2 regions of the Dermatophilus congolensis genome follow, and region 2 is predicted to be linked to the other one. Evidence: predicted binding sites of a transcription regulator. Region 2 holds the regulator's gene; the other holds the start of a gene.
What was found. Region 2 encodes LexA, which represses DNA repair genes until DNA is damaged. Its sites were predicted from a motif close to TCGAACANNTGTTCGA; they were not measured.

Region 1: the regulator LexA is predicted to act here: its motif matches at 7,578-7,593, upstream of ruvA (Holliday junction branch migration protein RuvA).

Annotation. Positions count from the first base shown of each region.
Region 1 is NZ_LT906453.1:1,854,031-1,868,530, reverse strand. It holds gene CKV89_RS07985 (RelA/SpoT family protein) at 1-1,401, opposite strand, end outside; gene CKV89_RS07980 (adenine phosphoribosyltransferase) at 1,474-2,007, opposite strand; gene secF (protein translocase subunit SecF) at 2,128-3,360, opposite strand; gene secD (protein translocase subunit SecD) at 3,357-5,303, opposite strand; gene ruvB (Holliday junction branch migration DNA helicase RuvB) at 5,746-6,837, opposite strand; gene ruvA (Holliday junction branch migration protein RuvA) at 6,900-7,511, opposite strand; gene ruvC (crossover junction endodeoxyribonuclease RuvC) at 7,636-8,154, opposite strand; gene CKV89_RS07950 (YebC/PmpR family DNA-binding transcriptional regulator) at 8,259-9,029, opposite strand; gene pdxT (pyridoxal 5'-phosphate synthase glutaminase subunit PdxT) at 9,155-9,775, opposite strand; gene CKV89_RS07940 (amino acid permease) at 9,874-11,373, opposite strand; gene pdxS (pyridoxal 5'-phosphate synthase lyase subunit PdxS) at 11,674-12,579, opposite strand; gene CKV89_RS07930 (hypothetical protein) at 12,664-13,221, opposite strand; gene CKV89_RS07925 (glycosyltransferase family 4 protein) at 13,218-14,390, opposite strand; gene CKV89_RS07920 (phosphatidylinositol mannoside acyltransferase) at 14,392-14,500, opposite strand, start outside.
Region 2 is NZ_LT906453.1:1,676,389-1,690,888, reverse strand. It holds gene CKV89_RS07235 (sugar transferase) at 1-111, shown strand, start outside; gene CKV89_RS07230 (vitamin B12-dependent ribonucleotide reductase) at 178-3,018, opposite strand; gene nrdR (transcriptional regulator NrdR) at 3,221-3,715, opposite strand; gene CKV89_RS07220 (hypothetical protein) at 4,079-4,516, opposite strand; gene lexA (transcriptional repressor LexA) at 4,945-5,658, shown strand; gene CKV89_RS07210 (LysR family transcriptional regulator) at 5,699-6,643, shown strand; gene CKV89_RS07205 (DNA internalization-related competence protein ComEC/Rec2) at 6,648-9,065, opposite strand; gene CKV89_RS07200 (ComEA family DNA-binding protein) at 9,062-9,337, opposite strand; gene CKV89_RS07195 (SLBB domain-containing protein) at 9,306-10,091, opposite strand; gene CKV89_RS07190 (DegV family protein) at 10,346-11,257, opposite strand; gene leuS (leucine--tRNA ligase) at 11,254-14,160, opposite strand; gene rpsT (30S ribosomal protein S20) at 14,366-14,500, opposite strand, start outside.

The DNA.
Region 1 (14,500 bases), 180 kb from region 2:
GTGATGTCCCACCTCGGTATGCACCGCATACGCAAAATCCACCGGAGTAGCACCCGTCGGAAGACCAATCACTTCACCCCGAGGCGTAAACACGTACACCTCGCGGCTATTGATCTCAAACCGCAACGAATCCAAAAACTCGCCAGGATCACGCGTCTCCTTCTGCCAATCCAGAACCTGACGCAACCAATCCAAATCCGTATGACCGTTCTCCACCGGCTGGGCCATACTGCTCGGCACCCCACCGGACTTCTCCTTGTACTTCCAATGCGCAGCGACCCCATACTCAGCCCGCTGATGCATCTGATGCGTACGAATCTGGATCTCCACAGGCTTTCCCTGTGGCCCCACCACCGTCGTATGCAACGACTGATACAGATTGAACTTCGGCATCGCAATGTAATCCTTGAAACGCCCCGGCATCGGCGTCCACCGCGCATGCACCGCACCCACAGCCGCATAACAATCACGAATCGTGTCCACCAACACCCGCACAGCCACCAGGTCGTAAATCTCATCAAAATCACGACCCCGCACAATCATCTTCTGATACACGGAGTAGTAGTGCTTCGGACGCCCCGTCACCGTGGCATCCATCCCCGCCTTCTTCAGATCAGAGCTCACCTGATCCTTCACCTTCGCCAGATATTCCTCCCGCGCAGGTGCCCGCTCCCCCACCATCCGCACAATCTCGTCATACACCTTCGGATACAGCGTCGCGAAAGAAAGATCTTCCAACTCCCACTTGATCGTGTTCATGCCAAGGCGATGAGCCAAAGGCGCATAAATCTCCAACGTCTCTTTCGCTTTAGGCTGCGCCTTCTGGGCACTGACGTACTTCCACGTACGCGCGTTATGCAACCGGTCAGCCAGCTTGATCACCAACACCCGGATGTCTTTCGACATCGCGATGACCATCTTTCGTACCGTCTCAGCCTTCGCAGCATCGCCGTACGTGACCTTGTCCAGCTTCGTCACGCCATCAACAAGCATCGCGATCTCTTCCCCGAAATCGCTTCGAGCTTCCTCAAGGCTGTAATCAGTGTCCTCAACCGTGTCATGAAGCAAAGCAGCCGCGATCGTGGTCGACGTCATCCCCAACTCAGCAAGAATGCTCGCCACCGCAATCGGATGCGTGATGTACGGATCACCGTTCTTACGGAACTGCCCACTGTGAACCCGCTCAGCCACCTCATAAGCGCGCTCAATCAATGCAATATCATCCTTCGGATGCGCCTGACGCACCGCACGAACCAACGGCTCAATCGCTGGAGTCACAGAACCACGCGGCGTGCTCCACCACGCCAAACGTGCCCGCATCCACCCACCCGCGGACGAGGAGGACGCAACCGAATGAGATTCAGGCGGCGTCTGCTGCGTTCGGGCCGGAGTGTCGTTCATGAAGAAATAATAGTGCCCCTGACTGTCCGTCGCCTTTTTTCACTACCTCACACCGTGTTCGCTCTGCGCCCCTCACACCACGAGAAGGCTGTGCACCTGCTCATCAACTAGCCGCTGCCGCCCCCCCAACGCAGCGATCTCTACCACTGTGTCGAAAGCAACGACACTGGCACCCGTACGCCGAACCAACGAACACGCAGCAAACGCCGTACCACCCGTAGCCAACACATCATCCATCACCAACACCCGGTCCCCAGGGGAAAAGGCATCCTGATGAACTTCCAACGTTGCCGAACCATACTCAAGCGAATACTCCGCACTGAACGTAGCCCGTGGAAGCTTGCCCGCCTTACGAATCGGAACAAATCCCACACCCATCGCTACAGCACAGGCCGCACCCAACATGAAGCCACGCGCTTCCACGCCCGCAACCGCATCCACCTCACCCGAAAAACGCGCAACAACATCATCCACCACAGCGCGCATTACCTCAGGGTCAGCTAACACAGGGGTGAAGTCCTTAAAAAGGACACCCGGAGAAGGGAAATCTTCCACATCAACCAGACGAGAAGAAACAAGGCGGGCCAGATCAGTGCGTTGTGACACGAACGTGAGCCTAAACCATCAACCCCCACCCCCATCCCCAGCACTTGCCCAACAACCCCGTGAGATGGCGTGAGGGGCACACCAAACGGTGTGCCCCTCACGCCATCTCACCTACTCACATCAGCGAGACTTGCGACCAAACCTCTTCTTCTTTTTACCCTTCGACTCTTCCTGCAACATCGACGGGTGAATCAAACGGCCAGTCATCGTTTGCGGACCGACCTCCTGATCCGAAGCCAAAGGAACCGGACGCTCAAACGCACCCGTACGCGCCGGAACCGGCTCAGGGGCTGGGGCATCCCCAGCTGACTGATCCGCCATTACGGACTGCTCAACATAGCCGCGAGCATCCACGCGCACACCCTGCTGCTCAAGCTGCTCACGCCGCTTGCGAGCACGCACCGACAACTCACGCATAGCAGGCTCTTTCTCACGCCAATGCGCCAACAACGGTGTCGCAATACAGATGGAGCTGTACACGCCCACGCTGACACCGACAAACAGCGACAACGACAAGTCCAGCAAAGTTCCCGGACCGATCACCGTGAAGCCCATCACCAACACCGCAAGAATCGGCAGCAAAGCCACGATCGTGGTGTTAATCGAACGGATGAGCGTCTGGTTCACCGCCAAGTTCGCGGCCTCTGAATACGTCTGACGCCCCGTCTTGGCTGCCTCGGCAGTGTTCTCACGAACCTTGTCGAACACAACCACCGTGTCATAAATCGAATATCCGAGAACAGTGAGGAACCCGATAGTCGAAGCTGGCGTGATCTCAAAACCGGCCAAGGCATAAATACCGACCGTCACGATCATGTCGTGCGCCAAAGCAATCAGCGCAGCCAACGACATCTTCCACGTACGGAAGTACAAGGCCAGCACCAACGAAACAATGACGAGGAAGACCACGAGAGCCTGGATCGCCTGCTGGGAGACAGACTCACCCCACGAAGGACCCACAACCGAAGAGTTCACATTCTCGACGGGAACACCGAAAGTCTTCGCAAGCGCGGCACTAACCTGCCGAACCGAGTCATCTTTCATCCGCTCCGTTTGGATACGGACCGTGTTCCCACTGATTACCGTCGAAGAAGCGACATCGATGCCAGAAGCACCCTTAACTGCAGCCTGAGCTTTCGTGTCATAGCTCTGCGTGTCGGCAACACCAGAAACCCGGAAGTCCGACCCTCCAGTGAACTCGATACCGGGGTTAAGGCCACGAAGCCCCACACCCAACGCAACGATCACCATCAAAACCGCTGAGATAGAAAGCCAAAGCCTCAGCTTCCCCACAAACGGGATTGAACGTTGACCCGTGTACAGGTCATTTCCGAAATCGGTGAGCTTGCTCATGCGTGGCTACCTCCGGTCGGGCGGGCAGCACCCGCAGTCGGACCCGGCACGAATCGTCCAGCACCCTTATATCCAGCATCCGTGCCGAGAGTCTTCGGGTCGAAGCCGGACAACTTGTGGCCAGAAGAGAAGAACTTCGTACGAGCCAGCAGCGTCAGCAGCGGATGCGTAAAGAGGAACGTCACGAAAAGGTCCAGCAGTGTCGTCACGATCAGCATGAACGCGAATCCGCGCACGTTCGCCGCTGCGAGCAAGTACAAAACAACAGCCGCGATGAGGTTCACGCTGTCCGAGATAAGGATCGTGCGCCGCGCCCGAAGCCACCCGGATTCAACCGCTGCTGCCAGGCGTTTACCTTCTCGAGCCTCATCACGAACACGTTCGAAGTACACGATGAACGAGTCCGCAGTAGTGCCAATCGCAACAATCGCACCCGTCACCCCAGCCATGGTGAGGCGCAGGTTGTAGCCCCAACCGAGCAAGGTCAAGATGATGTAGGTCAACGCCGCCACGAGCAGCACAGAAGAGACCACAACCAAACCGGTGATGCGGTACTGCCACAGGAAGTACACGAAAACGAGAATCAGACCAAGCAGACCGGCAATCAGACCGTTGCGCAGCTGGTCGCCACCCACGGTCGGAGAGACGTTATCGGTGCTCTGCACCTCAAAAGACATCGGAAGCGCACCGAACTTCAACTGATCAGCAAGCAACTTGGCCTGATCAGCAGTGAAGTTACCGGAAATCGAAGCCTGACCACCGGTAATGGCAGAAGAGAAATACGGTGCCGAAATAACCCGGTTGTCAAGGACAGCTGCCAACTGGTTACGCGGCTGACCCAGCTTGACCATGTATCCAGAAATCGTCGCGTACGCCTGGACGTAGTCATCGTGCGTCTTCAACTGGACTTCGTAACCACCGGTGGGCTGTCCCGTCTGCGGGTTCGTGGCCATACCTGAAGAAGCATCAGCGATGTTGTTACCGTCCATCACTGTCGGTCCCAGAACGTACAAGCTCTGACCATCGCTAGCGCAAGCAACGGTGGCTTTGTTCGGGTCAGGACGCTTAGTCACTTCTTGCTTCTGGCAGTTGATCTGCTTCAGCTCCTCTTGGAGCTCGGGGGTGAGCCACCCCTCTGAGGTAGCTGCCTCGATCAGCTTGGTTGGGTCTTTACGCACATCTGCAGTGATCGTAGGAGGCGCAGCCGGTGCCGTCGGCTTACCGGTGGGGGCACCAGTGGGCTTACCCGTTGGAGCTGCAGTAGGAGATGCGCTACCCGTAGGAGCAGGTGTCGTAGGCGCTGGTGTAGTCGGCTTCGGTGCCGGCGCAGGAGCAGCGGCTGCCTTAGGGCGACCAGCAGGAGTGGACGCCGAGGGAGTCGCAGCAGCTGAAGGCGACCCAGACGGGGCGGGAGTTGTACCAGGCTTGGCTGCTGGTGGACTGCTCGCAGAACCGCTGGGAGCTGGGCTCTGTGTCGGCGAGGGGGTAGCACCCGGCGGCTGGACAGGGATCATGCCCAGTACTGGACGGAATGCCATCTGTGAACTGGCGCGAAGGCCGTCCTCCTGCTGCTTAGTCATCCGGCCCGGGACAGAGACAACAACGTTGTTTCCGAGCGTAGAGACTTCAGCTTCAGCCACACCTTGCCCGTCAACACGGGCACGGATGATGTCAACAGCTTGATCAAGCTGCTGTTGATCGACGGTCTGCCCATTTTGTGTTTGCGGCTGCAGAATCATCTGCGTACCGCCTTCAAGGTCCAGACCCAGCTTGGGAGCCCACTGCCCACCCCACATCGTGGCGGACAAAGCAAGCAGTACCACCAAACCAAGCGATATGAAAGTACATATCACCAGGTCAGAGGTGGCGCGTTTGTGTGCCGGTCGGGTGTTGGTGCGGCGCGCTCCGCTTTCAACCCCGACGTTTGATCCCTCACTCGCCACGACGCCCCCTGCTCACCGAGTTGCTGCGATCACTCGAGTGATCGAGCGAGTCGCGCGTCCACGGCGCCGGGCGGGCCCGACGGTTCCGGATCCTATGCATGAATCGTCCTCGTTGTTCTGGTGGAGTTATGCGTTCGCTGGCCAGCCGTACGAGCCGGTCAGGCTGAGACGAGCATCGACGCCGATCAAGCGAATCAGCGGATACGCCTCCACGGATGGCACGCACCGAGCGGTGCACACTGTCGTGCGGTGCTGCACCGTACACATGGACGGACTCACCACGCCTGCACTTCTACGGAGTCACGATGACCGTTCCCCCGGGGTCGCGCCACGGTCGTGGAGTGTCCGGTTGCGCACGGTGAGAGCGCCTTTGCGCCCTCCGAGTCTAGGTGACGCGTCGATGTGTCCAAGCGCGCGACTCGTGGGGGTGTGTGTCAGTCTCCTATAGCCGTCCTATACCTGAGCCGCCTTGATCATTCTCGACGGTTGGAACCGATCCTGAGTTCCGTTGCGCACCGGGCATAGACAGTGCCGGATTATCAGGAACAGGGATTCCTAAATGCTCAAAGGCCGCTGAAGCAGCAACCCGACCACGTGCTGTACGCACCATGAGTCCCTCGCGTACCAGGAATGGTTCTGCAACGGTCTCAACAGTGTCTGGTTCTTCCCCCACCGCGACAGCTAATGTCGCGACCCCAACAGGTCCACCTCCAAAACGACGACACAACGCATCCAGCACAGCACGGTCAAGACGATCCAACCCGCGACTGTCAACGTCAAACAACTCCAACGCCGCACAAGCAGCATCAGCATCGAGCACACCGCTTCCATGCACCTGTGCCCAGTCACGCACCCGCCGCAAAAGCCGATTAGCGATCCGAGGGGTGCCACGTGAGCGGTCAGCTATCTGGGCAAGACCTTCATCAGTTGCCTCGACATCAAGAAGATTCGCTGACCTGCGAACAATGGCAAGGAGCTCGCCACTGTCATAAAAATCAAGATGCCCAGTAAACCCGAAACGATCACGCAAAGGAGCGGGCAGCAAACCAGCCCGCGTGGTGGCCCCCACCACAGTGAAAGGTGCCAGCTCCAACGGAATTGCCGTAGCGCCTGGGCCTTTCCCAACGATGATGTCGACACGGAAGTCCTCCATCGCTAGATAGAGCATTTCCTCAGCGGGTCGGGCCATACGATGAATTTCGTCGAGGAAAAGCACTTCCCCTTCGGTCAGCGACGACAGGATGGAAGCCAAGTCCCCAGCGTGCTGGATAGCTGGCCCGCTCGTAATACGGATAGGGGCGCCAAGCTCAGAGGCCACGATCATGGCAAGCGTGGTTTTACCCAGCCCCGGCGGCCCAGATAAAAGAATGTGGTCCGGGCTGGAGGCCCGACGCTTAGCAGCTTCAATAACAAGGCCTAGCTGGTCACGGACGCGACGCTGACCAGGGAACTCCGCAAGCCGTTTCGGGCGTAGCGCAGCTTCGATCTGGCGTTCGTCACCGGTTTCATCCACGTGTGCGCTGGGGTCAACGATGCGTGGTGATGCGTCATACGAGCCGTCGTCCCACGGGTCTGCCGAGTGCTCTCCTAAAGGGCTCACCGGCTGAGCTCCTGCAGCGCGGCTTTCAAAGCGACCCCCACGGGAGCATCAGCATCCACGGTTTTCGCTACTCGCCCCAGGGCTGCCTCAGCTTGTTTGGCAGACCAGCCCAGACTTATGAGAGCTTCAGATACTGAACCGTTCCAGGCCGGTTCATCACTGCTACTGGCAGCGGGCTCTTCATGGTGGGCGTTTTCGTCAAGGCCGAGTGCCGTCATCTTTTCGCGCAGCTCCAAAATGATTCGTTCGGCGCTTTTCTTACCGATGCCAGGAACTTTCACCAAAGCAGCGACTTCTCCTGCAGAGATCGCTGTCGCCAGCCGGGCAGGTGTGAACACCGCCAGCATGGCCAACGCCATCCTGGGGCCCACTCCACTGACGCTTTGCGCAACCTCGAAAATTTCTTTCTCCTGCGCATCAGCGAATCCGTACAAAGTCCACGCATCTTCACGAACCACTAGGGTCGTGGCCAGCTCTGCCTGTTCTCCAACTCGCAGTGAGGCCGCGGTGGCAGGAGTGAGGCGCACCTGTAGCCCCACACCCCCAACCACAATCACAGCCTGATCTAGCCCTGCACTGATGACCGTGCCGCTGATCGAGGCGATCATGCTTCTCCTAAACCGTGCTGTTTTGCGTCGGGCACCTCACGCCACCGGAGAACGCAAGGCACATATTCGGACATGTGTTCGCTTGCAACGCTACCGCATCCCACCGAAGGTAAAACGTTGCCTCTCAGCGCCCTTGCGCCCGCTTTGTTGCCTGCTCAATACGTGCCGCCGCTCCCCCACGCCACACGTGGCACACCGCTAGCGCCAAGGCATCCGCCGCATCAGCGGGTTTAGGAGGAGCGTTCAGAGCTAAAATCCGAGTGATCATAGCTGTCACCTGCGCTTTATCGGCCCGCCCATTTCCCGTAACCGCAGCTTTAACCTCACTGGGTGTATGAAGTGCTAACGGCACTTCTCTTCGGGCTGCAGCCAGCATAGGGATGGCGCTGGCTTGTGCAGTGCCCATGATCGTACTCACGTCATTGCGGGCGAAAACTCGTTCCACGGCAATTGATTCAGGCTGGTATTGATCGAGCCACTCATCGAGTTGACCAGCCAAAGAATTGAGCCGTTCGTGAATCGGATCGCCAGTGGGGGTTCGGATTACACCTACCGCAACCATGCGCAGTTGTCTTCCAGGAGCACCGTCGACTACGCCTACACCACATCGGGTCAATCCTGGATCTACTCCCAGAACTCGCACCGCTGCTCCTCTTCGTTTGTTCTTTACATGTGTGAGAGCGCCAGGAGGTCTTAATGAGCCACCTGGCGCTCTCACACATTCACGCGTGTGCGCAGAAAGTGTGCTCAGTCTTCGTCTTCGAGCTGAGCGGCCACCTCAGGTGAGATGTCTCCGTTAACGAAGACGTTCTGCACGTCGTCGCTGTCTTCGAGGGCGTCGACGACACGCAACATTTTGCGCGCACCTTCGAGATCGAGCGGAACCTGCAGGTTCGGGACGAATTCCGCTTCGGCAGAGTCATAGTCCACGCCGGCCTCTTGCAGGGCTGTGCGGACGGCAACGAAGTCACTGGCTTCGGAAATGATGCGGAAGCTGTCACCGAAGTCTTCGACCTCGTCAGCGCCAGCTTCGAGGACGACCTCCAGTAGGGAGTCCTCGGTTGCCTCGCCGTCTTTTTGCGCCTTGGGGACGATGACGACGCCTTTGCGCTCGAAGTTGTAGGCAACCGAACCCGGGTCAGCTAGGGAGCCACCGTTGCGGGTCAGTGCCACGCGCACTTCAGTGGCGGCGCGGTTGCGGTTATCAGTCAGGCACTCGATCAGGACTGCGACACCGCCGGGGGCGTAGCCCTCGTACATGATGGTCTGCCAGTCGGCGCCGCCTGCTTCTGCACCGGATCCGCGTTTGACGGCGCGGTCGATGTTGTCGTTGGGGACCGAGCTCTTCTTAGCCTTCTGGATGGCGTCGAACAGTGTCGGGTTGCCTGCTGGGTCACCGCCGCCAGTACGTGCCGCGACCTCGATGTTTTTGATCAGCTTGGCGAACAGCTTGCCGCGCTTGGCATCGATGGCCGCTTTCTTGTGTTTGGTAGTCGCCCACTTGGAGTGACCGCTCATACGTTGTCTCCTCGAAAATCGGAACGGAGTGCCCGCGGATTTGTCGGTATCGATCGCATCCAGATCCGAACTATCGTACCCATCTGTCGTGTAGTGGCCTGCGCCTTCAGAGTGGGGTGGGCTGTTTAGCTTGCTTGGACGAGGTTGATGAAGTGCTGGTGCATGCGGTGGTCGCCGGTTACCTCGGGGTGGAATGCGGAGGCTAAGAGATTTCCTTGGGCGACGACTACGGGGCGGGGTTTGCTGTGGCCGGTGGGTGTTTCGGTGGTGGCTGAAGCGAGTATTTCAACCTCAGGGCCAGTGGTTTCTACCCATGGGGCCCGGATGAAGACGGCACGCATGGGGGTGTCAGTAGTCGTGATGCCAGCTACAGGTAGATCTGTTTCGAAAGAGGCGATTTGGCGTCCGAATGCGTTGCGCCGCACGACGATGTCGAGGCCGCCGAGGGTTTGTTGGCTTTTTTCGCCGTCGAGGATTGAGTTGGCTAGCAGGATCATTCCGGCGCAGGAGCCGTAGGCGGGCATGCCATTGCGGAGTCGTTCTTTAAGGGGTTCTTGGAGGTCAAAGGTTCGTAGGAGCCGGTCGATCACGGTGGATTCGCCCCCGGGTAGGACGATGCCGTGCACGGTGTGGAGCTCTTCGGGGCGGCGAATGGGCACTGCGGTGGCGCCGCAGGCGGTGATGGCGGTGGCGTGTTCACGCACGTCGCCTTGGAGCGCAAGAATTCCGATGGTGGGCGATGTCACGTCATAAAAGGCTACGTGGTGGGGTGTGGTGGGTTAGGCCAATAGCAGCGGCGGGGAGATGTGTGTGGGCTTCTCCCCGCCGCTGTGTTTCTTGGGGTTTATTCGAAGGTGAGCTCGGTGGCTTTTTGGAATTCAGGGTGACGTTCTTTGTTGCGTTTGACCAGCGGCCATAGGAACCACACGGTGGCTGTGAATAGGGCTGCTGCGCCGAGCACCTTCCAGTTAAAGAACTCGTTTGAGGTGTCGATGAGCATGATCACGATGATGCCCACCAAGCAGATGATGCCGAACCAGCCGGTGTAGGGGGCCCCGGGCATGGGGAATGAGGTGGGTTCGACGAGGCCTTTGTTGATGCGTTTCCGTAGGGCCATTTGGCAGGCGAAGATCGTCACCCATGTCCATACGATGCCGACTGCGGCGGTTTCGACGGCGATGTCGAATGCTTCTCCAGGCATGAATACGTTGAGGATGACTCCCAGGAAGTACACGAATGCGGTGAGGAGGATGCCGCCTGCGGGTACGCCGGTTTTGTTGAGTTTGGCGGTGAAGCGGGGGGCTTCGCCGGATGCTGCCAGGGAGCGCAGGATGCGGCCGGTGGAGTAGAGGCCGGAGTTACATGAGGAGAGCGCTGCGGTGATGACGATGACGTTCATGAGGTCGCCGATCCAGGGAAGCATGGATCCGAAAGCGGTGACGAAGGGGCTTTCGCCGGCTTTGTAGGCGGTGTAGGGCAGCAGGCAGGACAGCAGGAACACGCTGCCGACATAGAACAGGGCGATCCGGTAGATAACAGCGCGGACTGCTTTGGGGATGACATGTTCGGCGTCGTGGGTTTCCCCGGCTGCGGTGCCGACGAGCTCGATGGTGGCGTAGGCAAAGACGACGCCTTGCATGAGCATGACGAAGGCAAGGGTGTTGCCGTTGGGGAAGAATCCATCGGGTGAGGTCAGGTTGTGTAGTCCGGCGGGGTTGCCGTTGAACTTGAAACCGATGATGACCATGACGGTGCCAACGATGAGGAAGGCCGATAGGGCGAGCACTTTGAGTAGGGCGGCCCAGAATTCGAGCTCTCCGAAGGCTTTTGCGCTGGAGAGGTTGATAGCTAGCACGAGGGCTAGGGCTACGAGCGCGCTGATCCATTGAGGGGTGTCGGGTAGCCATTTGCTGATGTACACGGCAATGGCGGTGATTTCGGCGACCCCTGTGGTCATCCAGTTGAGCATGTACATCCAGCCGGCCATGTAGGCGGCGCGGTCTCCGAAGAATTCACGTGCGTAGGAGACGAAGGATCCGGAGCTGCGACGGTGCATGACGAGTTCGCCTAGGGCACGCATAAGGAAGAAGGCGATGACGCCGCAGAAGGCGTAGGAGAGGATGAGTGAAGGCCCTGCGATGGCCAGGCGGCGTCCTGCGCCGAGGAAGAGGCCGACTCCGATGGCGCCGCCGAGGGCGATCATCTGGACCTGACGGTTGGTGAGCGATTTGTGGTAGCCGGTGTCGCCTGCGTCTTCGAGGTGGAGGGAGGCGTTTTCGGCTGGCTGTGCCGGGGTTGAGCTCGTTGATGAGCTTCGTTGCTCACCAGGTTGTGATGATGTCATGCCCTAACAGTGAGGCCATGGGGTGGCCTGCATGAACTTGTGGTGTCGGCAAGCGTCTAGGCGGCCGTAGTGGCTGTTGTCTGCACATGGCCAACTAGCTGGGAACTTATGAATATCGCGCTGAAATTAGTCTGAAAAAATTTTTGCGGTTCTGGTGTGTCTTGTCCGGCAGTGGTGTATGGGTTTGTGGTTACTGCCTATGTGCTGGTGGTCAGCGGCGCGAGAACGTGTTTTATGTCGCACCGCTGACCACGGCTGCGTTTGTTTATGTGTGTTTCAGTGGCAGGCGCAGGTCAGAGGTCACCAGCCGCGCTCAGCGAGGCGGTGGGGTACGGGGATGTCGTCGACGTTGATTCCGACCATTGCTTCGCCCAGGCCTCGGGAGACTTTGGCGATGGTGTCGGGGTCGTCGTAGAAGGTGGTGGCTTTGACGATCGCTGCAGCGCGTTGGGCGGGGTTTCCGGACTTGAAGATGCCTGAGCCAACGAAGACGCCTTCGGCGCCCAGCTGCATCATCATAGCGGCGTCGGCTGGGGTGGCGATACCGCCAGCGGTGAAGAGTACGACGGGGAGTTTGCCGTTGGTTGCTACTTCTTTGACTAGGTCGTAGGGGGCTTGGAGTTCTTTTGCGGCTACGTAGAGTTCGTCTTCGGGGAGCGAGGTGAGCCAACGGATTTGATCGCGCATTTTGCGCATGTGCGTGGTGGCATTGGAGACGTCGCCGGTGCCGGCTTCTCCTTTGGAGCGGATCATCGCTGCACCTTCGGTGATGCGGCGTAGGGCTTCGCCGAGGTTGGTGGCGCCGCAGACGAAGGGGACGGTGAAGGCCCATTTGTCGATGTGGTTGCTGTAGTCGGCGGGGGTGAGTACTTCGGATTCGTCGATGTAGTCCACGCCCAGGGATTGCAGTACCTGTGCTTCGACGAAGTGGCCGATGCGTGCTTTGGCCATGACGGGGATAGAGACGGCGTTGATGATGCCGTCGATCATGTCGGGGTCGCTCATGCGTGAGACACCGCCTTGGGCGCGGATGTCGGCAGGGACGCGTTCGAGGGCCATGACGGCAACGGCGCCTGCGTCTTCAGCGATTTTGGCCTGTTCTGGGGTGACGACGTCCATGATCACGCCACCTTTGAGCATTTCGGCCATGCCGCGTTTGACGCGGGTGGTGCCTACAGCGGACTGGGCGGATGACTGTTCGGTCATGGGTGCTCCCTTGCGTTCCTAATGACTGATGCCTGGGTAGACGATACGCGCAGCGCTGTTGTGGCTGGTCTGGATGGGTGTGGGTTAGGTGGGTGGTGCGGTGAGGTCGTCGTCGAATTCGATGGGGCGGGGTGTGGTGGCGTGTCCGGCGAGGTGGGCCATGCGTACCAGGGGTGTGTGTCGCAGGCGGCGGACGTCGCTGACGGTGTCGTTGTAGAACTGGCGGGCTAGCTGGACACGGCGGTGTGTGGCGATGGTGTGGGCGATTGGGTCATCGGGTGAGTTGCTGTTCGTAGGGGTGGCGGTGGGCAGGGTTTCGCGGAGTGCGACGGTGAGGGCTGTTTCGGTGAGTTCGCGTAGGGCGAGTTGTCCTTCAGCCCAGTCGAGGGTGAGGAGGCTGTGGTCGCTGTGGGTGGCTTCGGCGCTGGCGGAGGCGAGTATGAGTGAGCTGGCGGGGTCTAGGAGTCCGGAGTTTGCCAGGGTGGTGGCTGCTTCTGCGCGGCGGATGAGGTAGGCGTCGAGGGCGGCGAGGGCTCCTTCGGCGCGGGTGTGGAGGCGGTGTAGTCGCGCTGCTGTGTAGGAAAGGTGCCAGGCGAATAGGGCGAGGATGAGCAGGGTGGTGAGGATCCAGGTGGTGTTCATGGGGTAAGGGTCGCTTTGAGGGTGGCCCAGAGGGCTGTTGCGGTGTTGGTCAGGGGTGTGGTGCGGGTTCCTTCCAGGACGGTTTCGTAGACGGCGAGGATGTCGTCACTGACGTGGCGCCAATCGTAGGTGGCGGCGCGGGCCGGGCCTGCTAGGTGCAGCTGGTTGCATAGTTCGGGGTTGTGGAGGAGGTTGGTGATGGCCTGGGCGAGGGCGTGTGAGTTTCCTGTGGGGAAGGTGATTCCAGCGTCGCCAAGAACGTGGGTGAAGGGGGTGAGGTTGGAGGCGATGACTGGTGCCCCGGCGCTCATTGCTTCTACTAGGACGATGCCGAAGCTTTCGCCTCCGGTGTGGGGGGCGATGTAGGCGTCGACGGAGCGTAGGAGTGCGGCTTTGTCTGTTTCGGGGATTGCTCCCAGGAAGTGAGCGGCGTGGCGGGCTGAGGCGGGGATGCGGTTGCGGGCGGTGGGGATGTCTCCGTGGCCGGCGATGAGTAGGCGTAGGCCTGGGTGGTGTTTGAGTAGGTGTGGGAGGGCATCGGCCAGGACGGGTAGGCCTTTGCGGGGTTCGTCGATACGGCCTAGGAATGCGATGGTGGGGTGGTCGGGGGTTCCGGTCCAGGTGGGATTGGGGGTGGCGGTAGCGAAGGTGTGTGTATCGACGCCGTTCGGGATGATGACGCTATCGATGCCCATGTGGTTGAGGGCGGTTTGTCGGGCAGCTTGGGAGACGGCGATGCGGCCGTGGATTTTTTCTAGGGATGAGCGCACTAGCGGGGATACCGCTTGGATAGCGAGGGAGCGTTCGAGGTTGGTGTGGAAGGTCGCCACGATGGGGGTTCGTGCCGCGCGTAGGGCGAGGATGGATGTGCTAGGTACGAGGGGTTCGTGGATGTGGAGGATGTCGAAGCGGCCGTTTTCTAGCCAGGTGGTGACACGGTTGGCTACGGCTGGGCCGAAGGCTAGGCGCGCGATAGAGCCGTTGTAGGGGATGGCGCGTGAGTTTCCGGCGCTGGTGAAGTTGCGGGTGTGGGGGGTGGTTTCGTCTGCTGGGGCGAGTACAGCGACGTGGTGTCCGCGGGTGTGGAGTTGGTGGGCGAGGTCGCGGGTGTGGTTTTGCACGCCGCCTGCGACATCGAAGCTGTAGGGGCAGACGATTCCGATGCGCATCTTAGGTGCCTTGGGGTGTGTAGATGGGTTGCATCATGTGCCAGTCCTGGGGGTGGTTGAGGATGTTGTTGGCGATGACGTCAACGCAGTATCGGGTAGCGTCGCGGACG
Region 2 (14,500 bases):
CAGTCGATTCGTCTGGATTTGAAGTACGTGGACAACTGGTCCCCGATTGTGGACTTGAAGATTCTGGTTCGTACCTTCAAGGCAGTGTTCGCCAGCTCTGGAGCGTACTAACCAGCCCGTGTAGAAGCACATCTAAAGGGGGGCACCCATTATCGGGTGCCCCCCTTTAGATGTCTGTTAGCTGCAGCCGCTGGTGGAGCCGCATCCTTCGCAGGCGTAGCAGCTGCCCGCTGGGCGCATCTTGGTGCCGCAGGTCATGCACATGGGTGCATCAGCGATTTTGCCTTGGAGTAGTTCCATCAGGTCTGCTGAGGAGCGCACCGGCGCGGTGTTGCGGCGTTGCTCTTTGGCTCCTGAGACCGGTGTTTGTGAATAGTTTTCCAGTTCGCTTTCTTGGGCTTCGTCGCTGTTTTCGGCGAGGTATGACCCTGTTTCTAGGTGCCGGGCACGTTCTTCGGCGGAGTAGATGCCGTATGCCGAGCGGGTGTCGAAGTCCAGATAGTCCAGTGCCAGACGCCGCGCGACATAGTCCATGATCGATTGAGCCATACGAATGTCGGGGTCGCCTGTCATGCCTGCTGGTTCGAAACGCAGGTTGGAGAACTTTTCCACGAATGTTTCCAGCGGAACGCCGTACTGCAGCCCGATGGAGACTGCGATTGAGAAGGCGTCCATCACTCCGGCCAAGGTTGATCCTTGCTTACCGAATTTGAGGAACACCTCTCCTGGCCGCCCGTTTGTGTAGGCAGAGGCTGTCAGGTACCCCTCGGCTCCTCCTACCGCGAATGATGTTGTCGTTGAGGGGCGTCGCCGGGGCAGGCGGGTGCGCTTGGCCCGGTACTCCACGATCTTTTCTGGCGCAGGCTGTTCAGCAGGCGATTGAGGGTCGGTGGTGGAGGTTTTTTTCGCTCCACCATCAGATAGCGGCTGGCCGACTTTGCAGTTGTCGCGGTATACGGCTAGGGCTTTGAGGCCAAGTTCCCAGCCAGCCATGTACACATCGGCGATGTCTTGGATCGTTGCGCTTTCGGGAAGGTTCACGGTTTTGCTGATCGCTCCGGACAGGAAGGGCTGCGTCGCGGCCATCATGCGCACGTGGCCCATGGGTGCGATTGCCCGTGCCCCCATGGCGCAGTCGAACACTTCGTAGTGTTCTCGTTTCAGTCCGGGGGCGTCGATTACGTGCCCGTGTTCGGCGATGTATTCAACGATGGCTTCTACTTGCTCGTCTTGGTATCCCAGGCTGCGCAGGGCGCGGGGAACAGTGTGGTTGACGATCTGCATTGATCCGCCGCCGACAAGTTTTTTGAATTTGACCAGTGAGAAGTCTGGTTCGATGCCGGTGGTGTCGCAGTCCATCATGAAACCGATCGTGCCGGTTGGGGCCAGCACTGAGGCTTGTGCGTTGCGGTAGCCGTGTTCGCTGCCGATACGTACTACGTCTTCCCATGCCTGGTTGGCGGCTGTGTGGATGCTTTGCGCCATCGGCTCGAAGGTGCGCAGAGTGAGACTGGCATCTCGGTGCATCTGCATGACGCGTTGGTGGGGTTCAGCGTTGCGGGCGTAGCCGTTGTACGGGCCGACGATGCCAGCTAGCTCGGCGGAGCGGCGGTAAGCGGCACCCGTCATCAGGGATGTGATGGCGGCAGCGAGGGCCCTTCCGCCATCGGAATCGTATCCGTGTCCGGTGGCCATGAGGAGTGCGCCGAGGTTGGCGTATCCGATGCCTAGCTGACGGAAGTCGCGTGTGGTTTCAGCGATAGCCAAGGTAGGGAAGTCTGCGAAGCAGATGGAGATGTCCATCGCGGTGAATACGAGTTCGACGGTGTGGGTGAATTTCTCCACATCGAAGGTGTCGTCCTCGCGGAGGAATTTCAGCAGGTTCAGTGAGGCCAGGTTGCAGGAGCTGTTGTCTAGCGACATGTACTCCGAGCAGGGGTTTGAGGCAGTGATTCGGCCAGATTCGGGGGTGGTGTGCCAGTGGTTGATGGTGGTGTCGTATTGCAGTCCGGGGTCGGCGCATTCCCAGGCAGCTTTTGCGATGGTGTCGAACAGTGATTTTGCGTCGACTTCTTCGATGACTTCACCGCTCATGCGGGCTTTGAGGCCGTAGGTGGTGCGGTTTTTGACTGCTTCCATGAAGGCGTCGTCGACGCGTACTGAGTTGTTGGCGTTCTGGTACTGCACGGACACGATGTCTTTGCCGCCTAGATCCATGTCGAATCCGGCGTCGCGCAGGGCGCGGACTTTGTCTTCTTCGCGTGCCTTAGTGAGGATGAATTCTTCAATGTCGGGATGGTCGACATCCAGGATAACCATTTTTGCTGCGCGTCGGGTAGCGCCGCCAGATTTGATGGTTCCTGCCGAGGCGTCGGCGCCACGCATGAAGCTCACTGGCCCTGACGCGGTGCCTCCAGAGGAGAGGAGTTCTTTGCTGGAGCGGATACGGGACAGGTTCAGTCCTGCGCCGGAGCCGCCTTTGAAAATGAATCCTTCTTCGCGGTACCAGTTCAGGATTGACTCCATGGAGTCTTCAACGGAGAGGATGAAGCATGCGCTGACCTGCTGGGGGCTGGCGGTGCCGACGTTGAACCAGACTGGTGAGTTGAAGCTGAAGATTTGATGCACCAGGGCGTAGGTGAGTTCGTGTTCGAAGATTGTGGCGTCTTCGTCCGTGGCGAAGTAGCCGTGTTTTTTTCCTGCGGCGACGTACGTCATGACGACTCGGTCAATCAGTGTTTTGAGTGAGGATTCACGCGTTGGTGTTCCCACTGCGCCGCGGAAGTATTTTGTGGTGACGATGGTGCTGGCGTTCATCGACCAGAAGTCGGGGAATTCGACTCCGTGTTGTTCGAAGATTGTTTCGCCGGTTTTCCAGTTTGTTTGGACAACGTCGCGTTTTTCCCATGTCACCTCTTCGTAGGGGTGCACTCCAGGGGTGGTGAAGATACGCGCGACGGTGATTCCTTCCCTGCCTGCGTGGTCTGATTCAGCCATTGTGTCGGTGGTTTCGCTCATACGTCGTTCCTCCCAGACTCGGCTCTTGCGAAGCCGCTCTACTGTTTGCTCGCCCCGAACGCTTGACTATGTCGACGACGCAGGCACAGTGGCGTAGGGCCTCGGGCGCCCGCTGAATGCGGGCATGGGTGATAGCGGCACCAGTTGTTGGCCCGCTGATGGTGAGAAATGTGAAAAACGCGCTATGAAAGCGTGGTGGTGCTTACCCGCTGCCGGGTGGGTCTCCGTCGTCGGTAATGACGCCGTTCTCGTCCTGAGGTTGGCGCAGACGGGCGATCGCAGCCTCGAAGTCTTCGAGGCGCTCGAAATCTTGATAGACGCTGGCGAACCTTAGGTAGGCGACAACGTCGAGGGCTTGTAGCGGTTCAAGGATTGCCAGTCCGATGGCGTGCGCGTCGACCTCAGCGGCGCCGCGCATCCTGATGTTTTCTTCTACGTGCTGGGCAAGTAATGCCAGGTCGTCGTCGGAGACGGGTCTGCCTTGGCATGCTTTGCGCACCCCAGTGACAATTTTTCCGCGACTGAAGGGCTCACTTGCGCCGGAACGTTTCCGTACTGCTAGTGCGGAGGTTTCCAGGGTTGTGAAACGTCTCCCGCAGGAAGGGCATTCTCTTCTGCGCCGGATACCCGATCCGTCGTCAATCGCACGACTGTCGATGACTCGACTGTCGTCGTGACGACAAAATGGGCAGTGCACGTCGCTTCCCTTCCTTGCGTGTTGAGTGTCGATGCTGCCGTGAGGAACGGCCACATCGCGTGGATCCCCGCACGTCCAGGAACGCAGGTTCACGTTCTCTCAATAGACAAAGGCCCACTGAAATAATAGCGATATAAAACCTTTTGCCCATCCACAATATATGGACGATGCCTTACCTGGCGTCACTAGATGTAGTGATCCTATGGGTGCCACTTCTCCGAACAAAAGCTGGAAGGCCGTTTGATACGTCACTTTCCCTATCCCAAGCCCGCAAACACACAGGCCAGCAGCCCACTCACGCGCCTCCAACTCAGGAGCCCAACTCCCCCCACCGGCGTGTCGAAGCTACTGCCCCAATGGATCTCACGGCATGCGTGGAATCCACAAACGCTGCCCCGCACTCACATGCACATCAGCCAAGTCATTGATCTGCTGCAGGATCATCACTGCATCACCAGAAGGAAGCTGCGGCAGGTACTCTCGGGCAACATCTGCCAGCGTTGATTGGTTCTCCGTGACGGTCACCATGCGATCCATCACAATCCCCACCTGATCAAGACCAGTGCACACCATAAAAACGACAAGTGACACCGCAAACACCACCCCCAAAGCCACCACTAAGCGCCCTGTAGATATCGACCACACCGGGCTCGATTCTTCCCGCCCCGAATCCGGGAAGGAAATGACAGTCGCTAACCCCTCACCTGCAGCTGTGGCTCCAGCGCCGACTTCATCATGCCCCCGCATGTCAGCTTGTTCCCCGCCAGCTGATACCGCATGCAGCATATTGCGACCAGTCATCACAAACTCCCTCTCCTTATACCCCAACACCGACTCTGCGCCTGTCGCACGCGAGTCAATGATTCGAATACCTGTTCTATCGAACAAGAGTTCGATAAGAAAAGCAAGGATATTTCGCACACATATTCGATTTACTTAATCCAACTTGACTAACGTGCCCCCTGAGATGAGCTCCTCCTTCTGGGGGGCGCAACACAGAATCCGAACATCTGTTTGAGGAAACCGCCCATCGCCGCCTAGAATTCGAACAACAGCCCCATCTCGCAACTCTCATCGGACTCACGTACACGCCCAATCCAGAGCCCCGAAAAGAGCGGGAACCAGTCAGCCCAAGGTGAAACCCACCTTGCTCTCACCCCCCGACACCGTTCACACGCCCCCTGCGAAATCTCACCTTGTCGGCAGGCGGTGCTAGAGAAAGGATCCCCATGTCCGAGATCCATGAAACCGCCGCCCAACAACGCCCCGGACTCACTGCACGGCAACGCAAAGTTCTCCAGGTCATCCGCGTCTGCGTGGAATCCCGCGGATACCCACCCAGCCTGCGCGAAATTGGCGATGCTGCAGGACTGACCTCACCCAGCAGCGTCTCTCACCAGCTCTCCGCCCTCGAACGCAAGGGCTACCTGCGCCGCGACCCCCACCGCCCCCGCGCCATCGAAATACTCATCGACACCGACCTAGACCTCCCGGACCGTAAAGAGCCCCGCTCCGAGGCCACAGAACCCCCCACGCCAGAAACACACAGCACAGATCTGCACCCCGAAGCCACCTACGTGCCCGTCCTTGGCCGTATCGCAGCTGGGGCCCCGATCCCCGCAAAAGAAGCACTCGAAGACGTCTTTCCCCTACCGCGCCAACTCGTCGGTGAAGGAGAGCTCTTCCTCCTGCAAGTCTTCGGGGACTCCATGGTTGACGCAGCCATCTGTGACAAAGACTGGGTCGTCGTCCGCCGCCAACCCACCGCCAGCAACGGCGAAATCATCGCAGCCATGCTCGACTCCGAAGCAACAGTCAAAACCCTAAAAATCAACCCCGATGGCTCCCGCTGGCTCATGCCACACAACCCCGCCTACAGCCCCATCGACGCCACCCACGCCACCATCCTCGGAAAAGTCACCGCAGTCATCCGACGCCTGTGACCACCCGCGATACCAGTAACGCGACGTTATGATCAGCAACATGATCGACATCGCCGGTTTCCGAGTCATGCACGCCATCGCTGACGCCGGAAGCTTCACCTCCGCCGCCGCTTCCCTGGGCTACTCCCAACCTGCGATCTCACAAATGGTGCGCCGACTCGAACAACGCACCGGAACCACCCTCGTCGAACGCGTAGGCCGCACCGTACGCCTCACCGAAGCAGGCGAAGTCCTCGCCCGCCACGCCACAGCCATACTCACCGCTCTCGAACAAGCCGAAGACGAAATATCAGCCATCGCCGGACTCGAATCAGGACGAGTACGCCTCATGGCTTTCCCCTCGGCATCGGCCGCCATCGTCCCGGCAGCCCTAGCTCAACTACGCGAAACCTACCCCGGCATCACCGTCACCTTCACCGAAGGCGAACCCCCGCAAGCACTAGCCGCCCTGCGCGCCGGCGAATGCGACATCGCTTTAGTCTTCGCCTACGACGGAGCCGGACTACCCGCAGCCGAAGACAACCTCGAAACACTCCACGCCATCGAGCTATTCGATGACCCTGTACACGTCGCACTCCCCCGCCAACACCCCCTCACCAGCAACCCCGTGGTCAACCTCGCCGACCTCACCAACGAAGACTGGATCGCCGGTTGCCCCCGCTGCCGCGGCCACCTCCTGGACTCCTGCAACCTGGCCGGATTCCGCCCCCGCGTCACCTACGAAACCGAGGACTACATGGCCGTACTCGGGTTCGTCGGCGCCGGGCTCGGCGCCGCCCTCATCCCCGCCCTGAACCTCTCCAAAGCCACCCACCCCGACGTAGCCATCCGCAACATCACCCCCCAAAGCCACCGCACCGTCTACGCCGTCACCACACCCGACCTTTTCCGCGTCCCCGCCGTCGCCACCACCCTCCACGCCCTCACCGACAGCGCAGAACAAGCACACACATCACCAGAAATCCCCGCCACCCTCATGATCTAAAACCTCATCTGGTTCGCAGCCCCCGAACCACAACACCCCGGCCACCACCAGCACCCGAAACATGCATCAAGACCGTCCCCGCCTCATCGGTGCGCCACACACTCGCCCCCGAACGCTGCAAATCCACCATCACCGACGGAGCTGGATGCCCATAGGTGTTCTGCGCCCCCACACTAATAACCGCAACTGCCGCCCGCAGATCGCTATACAACCCTGCAGCAACATGCGCCGACCCATGATGCGACACCTTCACCACATCAAAACTGCCTAACTGCCCACTGCCTTCAAGAGCACGACGCACAGCAGCAGTAGCTGCTTCTTCAGCATCCCCCAACAACAACACCCGCATCCCACCAGCTTCAGCGGTAAGAACCAAAGAGCCGTCATTAGAACTAGCGCTGTGCTCACTACGCGGCCACACAGTTCGCAAACGAAGCCCACCCCACACCCCCTCATTGCCCATCACCCACGTCTCCACCGGAATCTGCGCACTCTGGATAATCCGAGTGATCTGTGCAGGACGCCCCCGCGCCTCGGCCGCAGCCGAAACAACCAACCGCTCCACCTTCCGGCCAGCGACCACACCCGAAAGCCCCGCAACATGATCCGAGTCGTAATGGGTCAACACCACCGCCGCCAAGTGCTGCACATCCAACGCATCAAGACAAGCATCAATCAACCGCGGATCACGACCGGTATCCACCAAAACAGTTGACGCACGATCATCACCACGCACAACCAACGCATCCCCCTGCCCCACATCACAGGCAGCGAACTTCCAGCCCTGAGCCCCCTGTCCACCAGGCAACGGAACCCACACCGCGAACAAAGCAACAATCAAGCCCCCACCAGCAAAAACGCTATGACGACACATAACCCCCAAAAGTCGCCGCCACACCGGAACCGTGAACAACACCACCACAGTGAGCACCGCAAACACACCAGCTCCCCACCCCCCTGCCGGCCACGGCACTGTTCCACCAGGAACCACCGCCAACCCACGCGCCACACACGCAATCGCCAACGCGCACACCCCTGGGAACCACGCACACAATGCCGCCAACGACGGAAACACCAACGAGGCAGCAGCCGTAAAAATCCCACCCAGGGTGACCGGGGCAACCAAAGGAGCGGTGAGCACATTAGCCGGGATAGAAATCAGCTGAATCCCTGGGCTCAGCAGAAGCAACACCGGAGCGCACATCACCTGCGCAGCCAACGGAACAGCAACAAGGGGAGCCAGCCAACGCAAAAACCTCGGGAGCTTACCTGCGATCCCCTCAGACCACGAGCGCGCAAACAGAACAATTCCCGCCGTAGCCAGCACCGAAAGCGCAAACCCATAGCTACGGGCCAACCACGGATCGAAACTCAGAAGCAACAAAATGGCAGCGGCCAAAGCAGGCAACGCAGCACCGCGGCGTGAAGCGCTAACACCAACCAGACCAACAGCTCCCATCGTTGCTGCACGCAACACACTTGCATCTGGGCGAGCCACAACCACGAAAAGAGCGACTGCGGCCATACCGAGAAAAGGCCGGACCCGCCGTGGCATTCCGATCAGCCGCATCAAGAAAGCAACACCAAGGAGTACATACGTCACGTTCGTGCCCGACACTGCACTCAAGTGAGTCAAGCCGGTGTCGCGCATCGCCTCAACCAGAGAAGAAGACTGTTGTGAACGATCACCGAGAACCATCGCCGGAACGAGTCCGCGAGCATCCTCAGGAAGAGCGTGAGTAGCCTGACTGAGCCCAGTTCGGACATACGTGGCCACGGCCAAAATCGGATTCGGTGATGGGTGTACCTGCAGTGCGTTCGGGCGGCTCACGGTGGCGACGGCTTTATCTGGCGCAGGGACTTCCCGTAGCGCTCCACGCACCGTAATAGCGTCACCCCAGTTTGCGTGAGCGAGGCGTTGATCAGCGAAAATCCGCACTGGTGTAGCTACCGAAGTGCTTAGCGCATGATGTTCAATCGTTTCGACGTTCATCAAGGCGACATACAGTGCCCCCGAGCCGTTCGCAGAGGGAATTTGTCGTGGCTCTTCGGTGATACGTCCAGTCAGGGCGCCAGTGGCGTGTGTTGCTGCAAGATCGGGGATCGGGCCAGCTTGTCTACGCAGATCATACGCGGTGGCGGTGGCGCACAGAACAAACGTGGCAATGAGAGTCAAAGTGCCGATGCGCGCGATCGAGGTGGGACATCGGCAGAGAAATGCAGCAGCAGGCAGGGCGAGCAGCGCACTGATTAGTGCCGCCCCAGTGGTGAAAGTCCAGTGCGGACCAGCCACGGCTAATACGCTCCACGCGATCACTGCTGGGATAAATAGGCGCAGGTCAGCAGGCACCTCAGTGGCCGAGGAAGGTTTTTCGCGCTTATCACGCAGTGCGCTAAGAAGCAGGTTGGCAACCGTCCTCATACCGTGACGAGTTGGGCAAGTTTAGCGAAGGTCTTTTCACCGACACCGGAGACCTCGTTAAGGTCTTCCACACGCGTGAAGCGCCCGTTATCGGTGCGCCATTTAATGATTTTTCCGGCCATCACCGGACCAACACCAGGCAAAGTTTCCAAGGTAGTTTGATCGGCGCTGTTGAGGTTCACTTTGCCTGCAGCGGTAGTAGAAGTACCTGGGCTGCTTACAGAGGCCGCGGGGGCTGCCTCACCCAGGGCAGCGACGATGATGTTCACCATCACTGAGTGGCTTGGCCATATTGATACTGCGGGCATCGCTTCCACGTGCGAAACCACCTGCGGCCGCAATCGCTTGGCTCGCACGGGACCCCGCAGGCACAGTGACGACCCCCGGTTTGGTGACTCTCCCGGCGACATGGACCGTGATGGCCGCCGGTGTCGTCTGTGACTGTTTATCAGCCTTCCCCGCAGTTCCTAAAGGTGACGGTTGCCCAGCATGGGTGGATGCAGCGGGAACGATGTGCTCTGCTGCTTGACGTTCGGTGAACCACCAACGTGCGAACACCACCGCACACGCCAGCACACCAATGATCAAGGCTCCGATAATCGCGCGGGTAGGGGGAACACTCCTGGCCGTTTGGAGACGTTGCGGAACAGCGAGCAGAGCACGAGTGTCCGTGGCGTGTATGCGCTCTTCGTCTTCCAGGGGTGGCAAACGCCGATGCTGGTTATGGCTCTCCGCAGCTGGGGAGGCAAGCAGAGCGCGCACATTTGGTCGAGGGCTTTTGTTGATCTGCGGTACGTATGGTGTTTTTTGCTGTACATCCCCCATACCTGCTGCTGGGTGCGTGGGCTCGTTGTAACTGCGAGCGCTCTTTGATTCTGCTTTCGCGACGAGTTGCTGCCACCGCTGCTCGACGTCGTTGCAGCCACCAGAGGGTTTCTCTGCTAGATCCCAGTCGTCGATTTGTGAATCCCACTGCTCACGTTCTGACGCCCACTCCAGCTCGAATTCCTCATCAATATCGGACACGAACCCGGCACTAGAGTCAGGGGCATAGCGGGACTCGCAAGCAGCGAAAGCACGGTGAGCACGATGGCGCGAAGGGTGGATTGGCCACGGCGCATTGACTCCACGCGGGCGACTGGCCTCGTGGGCAGCTTGTGCGGTGGGCAGCGGATCGGCAGGAGGCATGCGGTGAAGCTATGCCGAACCAGAACACTCAGATGCAGACAGCACCTGCTGATGTGGAGAACAAATCCCTTCTCAACAGGTTGTGGACGCCCCTACGTAGGCTCTGTGGGCGTTCCTGTAACAAATACCCCAACTGCTCCCGGACCGACATGCACCGCCAACACCTCGTCCACAGGCGCTACCGACACCGAAGCAACGGAGATGCTCTGCGTTATCAACGCTTGCGTGAGTTTTTCTGCCAACAGATCGGCACGCTCGGTGGCATCAACATGTTGCACCGTCACCGTGACCGGGCCTAGAAGCTGTCTAGCGCGCGAAACCGCTAACTCAATCAGGCGTGAAACAGCACGTCCAGTAGTTCTGAGTTTTTCCACGGGCTCGATGTGCCCGTCTGTGAGCTGAAGAATCGGTTTCACTGACAAGGCTGCCCCAAGGAACGCCGCAGCAGCACCAATCCGCCCGCCCTTACGCAGGTTCTCCAAAGAATGCACATAGAAAAACGTGGACGTCGCATCGGCAACCGCGCGAACAATACCGCGAGCGGCCTCACCAGCTTCCTGCGGCGATAGCCCAGCGACAATCGACGCTGTGTGGCGCACCGCGTTCCCCAACCCGGCGCCAGCCATTGCGCTATCGATGACGTGCACAGGCACCGATGCCGACCGCGCGGCCAACAATGCTGCGTCACGCGTGCCAGATAGCTGGGAAGATAAATGCACCGAAACGATGCCCTGCACACCACGAGAAGCCAAGTTTTCGTAGCAGGTGAGGAACTCCCCCGGTGAAGGACGTGAAGTACCGGTGGTTTTAGCTGCAGCCGCAGCCATCGGGAAAGATCCTTCACTATCTGCGGTGATCTCGTGCCCATCAGCCAGGACGTGCAATCTGACCACCCCGATACCCAACTGCCTCTGCTCAGCAGCAGACAGCCCGGCAGTGGAATCTGTCACCACAGCAATGCTGCGGCCACCGGCCACCGGGCTGTCAGTGCTGCGAGCTGTCACTGAGCGACGATGTTGACCAGGTTCGGGGCACGCACAATGACCTTGCGGACTGTTTTGCCCTCAATCAGTTCAGCGATGCGCGGCTCGGCGAATGCTGCCTTCTCCAGGTCAGCTTCACAGATCGAGGGGTCAACCTCGATGCGTGCCCGGACCTTACCCAGCACCTGAATCACCGCGGTCACCGAGGCCGCAGCCAGGAGCGCCTCATCAGCTTCAGGGAACTGCGCGTACACCACTGAATCGCTGTGCCCCAGGCGGTGCCACAACTCTTCAGCAATGTGCGGAGCCACTGGCGCCAACATCACTACCAGCGTTTCAGCAGCCTCACGCGGAGTATGTGCCAGCTTGGTGAGAACGTTGTTGAACTCGATCAACTTGGCGATCGCTGTGTTGAACCGCAAACCGGCGTAGTCGGCACGCACGCCTTGCACTGCACGCGCCATCGCCCGTGCTGTGTCCTCATCCATAGGTTCATCGACGACAACGACCTCGCCGGTTTCTTCATCGATGACGTTGCGCCACACTCGCTGCAAGAAACGCTGCGAACCAACGACCGCGCGGGTCTCCCACGGTTTGGAGGCCTCCAGCGGTCCCATGCTCATCTCGTACACCCGGAATGTGTCGGCCCCGTACTGGTCGTACATCTCGTCAGGGCTGACAACGTTCTTCAACGACTTGCCCATCTTGCCGTACTCACGCACGACTTCCTGACCGTTCCACAGGTAGGCGGTGGTGCCGTCCTGCTGCACAGACTCGGTGATCTCGGCGGCAGGAACGATTTGGCCACGCTGGTCACGGAACGCATACGCCTGGATGTAACCCTGGTTGTACAGCCGGCGGAACGGCTCGGCACTGCTGGTGTGCCCCAGGTCGAACAACACTTTGTGCCAGAACCGGGCATACAGCAGGTGCAGCACAGCATGCTCCACACCACCGACGTACAGGTCCACTCCACCAACATCCGGTAGACCTGCCGGCGCGCCCTCCACAGGAGTGGCTCGGGGGCCCATCCAGTACCGCTCGACCTGCGGATCAACAAAACGTTCCGTGTTGGCCGGGTCGAGGTAACGCATCTCGTACCAGCAGGAGCCAGCCCATTGGGGCATCACGTTGAGCTCACGGCGGTACATCTTCGGGCCATCACCAAGATCGAGCTGCACATTCGCCCATTCCTCGGCGCGAGCCAGCGGCGGCACCGGCTGACTAGTTTCGTCCTCGGGTTCGAGCTTCTGTGGCGAGTAGTCGTCTACTTCAGGCAGCTGCACTGGAAGCATCGACTCCGGTACCGCAACCGGCTGGTCGAACTCGTCGTACACGATGGGGAACGGCTCACCCCAGTACCGTTGGCGGCTGAAGAGCCAGTCACGCAGCTTGTAGGTAGTGGTGCCTTCACCGATGCCCTGTGCCTCCAGGTGAGTGATCATCGCGGCTTTGGCCTGCGGCACTGACATGCCGTTGAGATCGATGCCCTCCCCGGTGCTGTTGATTTTCACTCCATCACCGGTGTAAGGCTGATCTTCAGGATGCCCCGCCGGCGGTTCGATGGTGCGGATCACGTCAATGTCAAAGGCCGAAGCGAATGCGAAATCACGCTCATCTTCGGCAGGGACGGCCATGATGGCGCCCGTGCCGTAGCCCATCAGAACGTAGTCGGCGATGAAAACAGGAAGAGCGCGCCCATCAACCGGGTTGATCGCGAACGCCCCAGTGAACACACCCGTTTTTTCTTTGCCTTCTGCCTGGCGCTCCATCTCGGTTTTGCTCGCCGCCGCAGCGATATAGGCAGAAACTCCCTCAGAAGGAGTGGCCGCTCCAGCTTTCCACGCCTGCTTAGTGCCCTCAGGCCACGTGGCGGGCACAATCTTCTCAACAAGCGGGTGCTCCGGAGCAAGCACCATGAATGTGGCGCCAAACAACGTATCTGGGCGGGTAGTGAACACCTCGACCTGTTCGGTGGCACCTTCTGCTGCAGGCACATCAAAACGCACCGTCGCTCCAGTAGAGCGACCAATCCAGTTACGCTGCATCAACTTGACCGGCTCTGGCCAGTCAACCCGATCCAGATCTTCCAAAAGGCGATCGGCGTATGTGGTGATGCGCATCATCCACTGCCGCATGTTGCGCTTAAACACCGGGTAGTTGCCGATATCGGAACGTCCCTCAGCGGTGACTTCCTCATTCGCCAAAACAGTTCCCAACCCGGGGCACCAGTTCACCGGCGCAGAAGAGACATACGCCAACCGGTACTGGTCAAGAATTTCTCGCTGCTCGTGCCGCGCCAACTCACCCCACGGGCGGCCATCTGGCGTAGGACGGGTGCCGTCCGCGAACTCTGCCTCCAGCTCCGAGATCGGGCGAGCCTTACCTTTGCCGTTGCTGGCGTTAGGGGCCTGGGGATCAAACCAGGCGTTGAACAGCTGCAAGAAAATCCACTGCGTCCAGCGGTAGAACTCGACATCGGTGGTGGCCACGGAACGACGCGTGTCATGGCCCAACCCCAAGCGACGCAGCTGGCGACGCATATTCGCAATGTTGTTCTCGGTAGTGACGCGCGGGTGCTGACCGGTCTGGATCGCATACTGCTCAGCTGGCAAACCAAACGCGTCATAGCCCAGGGTGTGCAGAACGTTCTTACCCGTCATGCGCTGGAAACGTGCGAAAGCATCCGTGGCGATATAACCCAGCGGGTGCCCAACGTGCAGCCCCGCCCCAGAGGGGTAAGGGAACATGTCCAGAACGTAAAGAGGCTCACGCTTAGCGGCCTGCGAGTCAGCCCACGGGCCAGCTGGGTTCGCGGCGGCATATGTACCTTCGGTCTCCCACACATCTTGCCAATGGCGCTCGATGCGATCGGCTACCTCGGCCGTGTATCGGTAGCCGGCTCCGGAAGCTGATTCACTCATCGACATCGTCCTTCGTCTCGTCATACACCACGTCACGGGCCACGACTGGACACGCCGGGCCGTCGCCAATCTACCGCAGGGCAGCAGAACCTCTCCAAAGGAACCGGGCCCACCAGCCACCCAGAAATACGAAGCGAGGACCGCCTGGAAACTCCAGACGGCCCTCGCCTCACCGATCACCGGTCTCCCGGCGTCACGGAGTTGATCAGAGAGCGTTGAAACGCGTCGCCATAGCCGACTTCTTGTTAGCGGCCTGGTTCTTGTGAATGACGCCCTTGCTCACGGCCACGTCCAGCTTGCGGGACGCGTCGCGCAGCGCCACCGCTGCCTCGTCCTTGTT